One region of the Peribacillus sp. NPDC058002 genome, then DNA from elsewhere that is predicted to be linked to it. Evidence: riboswitches for the same ligand, from Rfam matches in the RefSeq annotation. Region 1 holds a riboswitch; the other holds the start of a gene.

Region 1 (3,172 bases):
GATGAGGGCTGTATCCACTTCCTGATAAACAATTTGAATGCCTTGTTCCTGAGCCGCTTTTGGCGAGCGGATATCCCGCCTCATCCCATCAATGAAAATGTCACCTGAATAATGAACATGGGCTCCCGATAAAACTTTCATTAACGTCGATTTTCCTGCTCCGTTTGCACCGACCAATGCGTGGGCTGTCCCTGATTGAACGGAAAAGTCAACTTCACTCAGCGCCTTCACCCCTGGAAATTCAATCGAAATCTTCTTCATTTCTAGTTGCGTGCCCATGTCCATTCCCCCTTATTGAACAGACACTCCCTTCACTGGAAAGAGAGTGTCTCTTTTTACTTTTTATAATGGTCTTTCAAAACTTTCATCCAATCTTCTTCAAATTCCGTAGATTCACCCCAACCATCGACAATACCAGACAGATTTGCCATGTTTACCGCTTCCTTTGAAGCCCGGACTTGCTTTTGTGAAATAAGTGAAGCCTCTAAGTCATAGGTTTGCGGAGTATCTTCGCCCGCTAATTTTTTAGCCAATATCCTCATATTCACTGCACCGATCAGCTTGGGATCGACCGCTGCCGTGTAGGACCATGAGCTATCAGCCGATTGGATTTCCTGGAGATCTGCATTAGATACATCAACACCATATATCTTCACTTCATCGCGGCCCGCTTCTTTAATCGCCCGGGCTGCACCGATGGCAAAGGCATCCCAAGTTGCGAAAATGGCATCCAATTTACCTTTAGGGTATTTATTCAACATTGCGGCTACAGCATTTTGTGTCTGAACCGAAGTATCAGCAGATGCCACCCCGAATCTTTCGACTTCTTTAATCCCAGGATTTTCTTTTAGTTTTTCCTGATAGACTGCATTTCTTCTTACCATTGGCGGGAAACCATCCACCCAAAGATAGGCAATTGCCGCTTCACCTTTCTGCTCTTTTAACAGTTTATCAAAAGCCAGTGTGGCCAACGCTTCATCATCCTGTGAGGTTAATGTCACGCCATCAATTTTAGATAGTTCGCTTATTGAATCGAACGTGACAACGCTTTTACCTGCATCAACCAACTTCTGAACGTCATTCACAGTTGCTGCATCATCACCATGGGAAATGATATACCCGTCGTAATCTTCCTCCAAAGCCTGCGCTATCGCATCATGAAATTTAGCCGTATCACCATTGGCTGTATATGTATCCACTTGAAATCCCAGTGCTTCCCCTTCTTCCTTCGCCCCCGCCAGGTATTGGGCCGTATGATCATCACCGCCAATTTTTCGGATCACTTTGATCTTGGCTCCATCCCCATCTGCAAATCTTTCCGGTACATTTTCAAATGATACTTTTTCTTCTTTCTTCGATTCTGTGGAACTCTGCCCAGTGGAGCACCCTGTTAAAAGCAAAGCCGAAGCGATGGCTGAAATGAATATTCCTTTAATAGACCTTCTCATCTTGTTTTCCCTCCATATTTTCAATTTAGTCTTATCAGTTTAGTTGGTGTAAATCCCAAAATAAAAACCTCTCTAATATAGAGAGGTTTAATCAGCTGTTTTGCAGACTTGTCCCTCTCTTATCTGTCAAAACATTTCTGTTTTGCAGGATTTAGCACCAATTCCTAATGGAACGGTTGCTGGGCATCTTAGGGCCAGTCCCTCCGCCACTCTTGATAAGAGATATATTGTGTTACGTTTTCGTAATTATCACTTTATAGGGATATAGTCGTAAAGTCAATAGATTTTTGAATATTTGAAATGTTCCTTGTTATTTTTTATTTTCTTTGAAGCTGGGCTAGACGCTTTTTCTCGATTTTTTCAAGCCTCTCCAACTGCCTTAATTTCACTTCGAACAAAGTGATCGGGTCACGGTAAACTTCCGGATTTTCTTTCATATGCTCCAATGCAGCCTGGTAGTCTTTAATCTCGGTCTGCGTTTGTTCAATCGTTTTTTGAAGTAAAGCAAATGAACTGCGATAGAAAAGTGAGATGTCCCGATCCAAAGATTTTTCAAACAATCCAAATTGGGTAAGGAAACGTTCCGTGATCATTTCCGCAACATCCAGGTAATCTTCACTTTCCAGATATTTCTTATAACGATTGTACATATTGGCTTTATTTTGCGGTATCGCCCCAAACAGCTTCCCTGCTCCTTTAAGCAGCAATTGTGATGGAGTCCTGCGCAAAAGGATATTAACGTTTTCGATGCGGATACTGCTTGTCATCCGATCGGCATCACGGCGCCAGTCATCCAATACCCTGAAGTCTCCTGCAAGCGTAATCCGTTCTTCTTTGTATAATTCATTGAATCCGGCACTCATCTCATCCATAAACTGCTGGCTTTGTGAAAACTCCATTTGGGAACTGGCAATCCAGTCTTGTAGAGAACGATAATATTGAGGCATGATCTTATCAGAAATGAAGTTTTGAATCCGCTCATTCATTTCTTGGTTTAACTGTACATGGACCTGACTGAAATCACTGCTTTCCGTTAATGATTTAGAGCAATCCTTCAGTAATTCAGGAATTTTAGTAGAAAGCTGATTTTTCACTTCATCCTTAAGCAGACGATAAGACCTTATGATATTTTCACTTTTTTCTTTTTCCAAATCAGCCAGTTGATTGACCGCCCCATTCAGTTTGACTTCCATCTGTTCATTCCAAGAGATGGAATGCTCGCATTTCCGCTCATTGGCTGCCCGTTTTTCTAACAGATAAGATAAAGTTTTACGAATGAATGCAAGGATTTTCTCTGATCTTCTTTCCTTCCAATTCTCATCTTGGTAATTCGATTGAAGGAAGGCTGAAAGGTCCTTCAATTGCTGCTTGCTATCATAAAGTTTGGAGAAAGCGAATACTTTCGCATTCGGGAAATATGCATTCACTTTATCCCATGTTTCGTCTTCCATCCGGACTGCGACCTGATCACTGTATATCGTATCCATTTTATTTAATAAGAAATGAATCGGCAGTTTCGGAGCCATCATTTGAATTTCCAATAACAGATCCCGTTCGCTGCCGGTGAAAGGCGCCCGGGCGTCCAGGACGAACATCAGTCCATCACTGCCATGTAAATAGCCTTGGAAATCGGATTCCACGCTTTTTTCCCCATTGAACCCCGGTGTATCCAATAATCGCAGACCATTATTTCTTAGGTAGTCACTTATGATTGTCACATCAAC
Region 2 (3,172 bases), on a different contig from region 1:
AATCGCTTTTTTATTCATGTACTGCCACCTCTGATGTATGTTTACTATCGACTTTTCTAATATATTTCGTAAGTTCCGCCGTCATTTCATAGCGAAGGAACGGAGTGATTAAATATATGCCCTTGAATTTTTCCCTTGCCGCGTCCACTAGCTCTCGCGCGATATTCACTCCTTCAATCCTCGACTTTACAGGGTCATCCCCCGCTAACGCCATGGCTCTTCTAACATTATCAGGCAATTTGATGCCTGGGATTTCATTATGGATGAATTCGGCGTTCCTGGTGCTTGTCAAGGGCATGATACCGATGAAGATCGGGGTTTCTAAATGTTTTGTGGCTTCATATACTTCTTCGATCTGCTCCACAGAATAGATTGGCTGTGTCAAGAAGGATTGGGCACCGCAGGCAATCTTCTTTTCCATTCTCAGTACCGCTTTATCCAGATATTTCACATTGGGATTAAACGCTGCAGCAATTTTGAAATTTGCCCGTTGGCCCAAACTTTGACCCGAATAGGAAAGACCTTCATTAAATTGTTTGACCATACTTATTAGGTCAAAGGAAGATAAATCATAAACCGAAGTGGCGCCCGGGAAGTCCCCAATTTTTGAAGGGTCTCCGGTGATGATCAATATTTCGTTCAGACCCACCGTTTGCAGACCCATTAAATGTGACTGCAGTCCAATCAAATTTCGATCACGGCATGTTATATGCACCATTGGCTCTATATTCAATTGGTTCTTCAGTAAATTGGCCAGTGCATCATTCGATATCCTTGGTGAGGCAAGCGAATTATCGGCTAATGTAATGGAATCGACCCCTGCTTTTTTCAAAACCTCGGCACCAGTCATGAAGCTCTCTATACCTAACTTTTTCGGAGGATCAAGTTCAACTAGAATCGTCCTTTCTGTTTTGGCCTTTTCGAACAGGGGACGTTCCAATTCTCTATCATTCACTTCAATTATTTCTATTTCACGGGATTTCGTAAATTTCTCTTTCACAGGAGCCAAACTTCCAATCGCATTCTTTACAGCTTGAATATGCAGCGGAGTCGTTCCACAGCACCCTCCTATGATCGCGGCCCCCTGCTCACGAAGTTCTAGGGCACTTGAACCGAAGTATTCCGGCACAGCTTTATAGACGAGCCTTCCATCCACATAATCCGGGAGGCTGGCATTTGGGTATATGGCAATTGATGCTTGCTTTGGCAAACTCACTTCTTCCAAGGCCCGAATCATATGATGTGGACCGAGACGGCAATTCACCCCAACAACATCGGCACCCAGTTGCTCAAGTTTTTGAAAAGCTTCATTTAAATGGATTCCATTTTGAAGATTTCCCAGTTCATGCATCGAAACATTTGCTATGATCGGCAGTCCAGTTTCATATTTAACGATTTGCAGGACGGTTTCCAGTTCTTCCAGGTCATAAAATGTTTCCAAGAGAATCCCATCAGGGTTTTCCATCAAAAGACTGTATAGCTGTTCACGAAAACCCCGTTTTATCTCTTCCATGCTTAAATCCGATTTCCTGATGCTCCGCTGTGCCCCTATGGTACCGAAGACGTATGCCTTTCCTTTTGCCGCTTTTTTAGCAAGAATGACTCCCTGGCGATTGATTCTGCTTACTTCATCTTCAATTCCATACCGTTTCAATTTGTTGAAATTGGCTCCGTATGTATTCGATTGAAGGATATCTGCACCGGCTTCCAGATAGGCACGATGGATGGACTCTATTTGATCTGGGTTCGTACAGTTTAATTCCTCATAACATTGATCGATGCCATTTGAATACAATAAGGTCCCCATTGCCCCTTCCCCAACCAGTATTCTATCTTTCACGTCTTTACGAAAATCCATCATTACACCCTCTCTCAAAAACAATCCTGTTTTTGTCGTATTCTATGAGTATGAGAGAAAAGGAAAAAAAACCTTCTCAAAGAAGAAGGTTTTTTGAAACATTCTCCTCATCTATCAAGCTCTGCTTGCTGGATTTAGCACCTTTGCCTAAGCTGGTTGCTGAGGTTTCTTCGGGCCAGTCCCTCCACCTCTCTCGATAAGATCCATTTATATAATTTTCATAAGATTTCAAAATTTGATTATATTTAATTTACATTAATAATCTGTCAATTTCAATACCTGATCGACATTTTTTTCACTTTTGCAAAAATCATTCACCCTTTTGCAGCTTGAACCCTCTTCAAAATCCTTTGTTTCCAGTCTTCCGCTAACGAGTCTAGTGTAAGTAAAGCCTTTGCGCCTTCCAGCCCATCTCGTTTATGAAGGAGTACCTCTGCTGCATAATGAACTGAAATTTTTTCCTGCAAACGATCTATCAGCACAATATCGTTTTGTTTATTTATCGTTCCTTCTTGAAGTACTCTTGCAAAATAACCAGTGAAACTCGTTTTCAGCACGAGTTCCAAAAACTTAGGTTCTTGATTGAAATGGGAAATGGTCGAACAAGGTATCCTCCCCTGGTTAATTTGAACAATCACTTCGCCTATTTGATAAATATCGCCAATATATGTTGTTTCTTCCCTCATCCCCGCTACGGTTAAATTTTCACCGAATGCAGGGATTTCCAGTTTTTTAGAGAATTTTTCATTCCATATTGAATAATGCTCAAAGGGGTAAAAGCACAAAACGCGATCAGGACCTCCATGGAACTTTACATTACCAACCCCATCACCAATTATACCTGATTTAGTCACTGTCACATTATCCTGTTCTTGTTTATCCATTGCTGAATAGATTTCGATATTTGAAAAAATTTCTTGTTTCGGCTTCCCGGCATGAAGTGCTTTGATTTTTCCATTTTCCATTTTGCATCTTCCATTCATATTTAATTTATATCATCCTGTATGTATAAATTATACTAAAAGTCCATTTTATACTGTAGTTTTTTATAAGAATATGAAAATGCAAAAGCCTCATAGCCGTTAAATGGGGGAAATATCATTGATTTCCAGAAAAATTCATAGGTTAGTTTCAGTAATTTTGTTGCTATTTCAGAATTAAATATGGTAGAATATGAACACAATATATAGTCGAAAACTACAACCGTTCGCCTATATGTTGATTTTCACGATTGAATTCCTCATTGTCGCTCTTTAGGGAGCGAATTTTTTTGCCTTCATTTCCATCCACCATTTTCTTTTATTTCCATTCTGT

The links. A riboswitch is a leader RNA that binds a small molecule or an ion and turns the genes downstream of it on or off. The one in region 1 is predicted to bind S-adenosylmethionine.
Region 2: it holds a riboswitch for S-adenosylmethionine, as region 1 does, so the genes downstream of both, ACFVSH_RS18515 (bifunctional homocysteine S-methyltransferase/methylenetetrahydrofolate reductase) here and ACFVSH_RS06530 (sugar ABC transporter substrate-binding protein) in region 1, are expected to answer to the same signal.

Annotation. Positions count from the first base shown of each region.
Region 1 is NZ_JBHVQU010000020.1:34,013-37,184, reverse strand. It holds gene ACFVSH_RS06535 (sugar ABC transporter ATP-binding protein) at 1-279, opposite strand, end outside; gene ACFVSH_RS06530 (sugar ABC transporter substrate-binding protein) at 336-1,448, opposite strand; SAM riboswitch class I at 1,565-1,670, opposite strand; gene ACFVSH_RS06525 (GTPase domain-containing protein) at 1,766-3,172, opposite strand, start outside.
Region 2 is NZ_JBHVQU010000131.1:3,786-6,957, reverse strand. It holds partial or broken gene metH (methionine synthase) at 1-18, opposite strand, end outside; gene ACFVSH_RS18515 (bifunctional homocysteine S-methyltransferase/methylenetetrahydrofolate reductase) at 11-1,858, opposite strand; SAM riboswitch class I at 1,963-2,061, opposite strand; gene ACFVSH_RS18510 (MOSC domain-containing protein) at 2,173-2,823, opposite strand.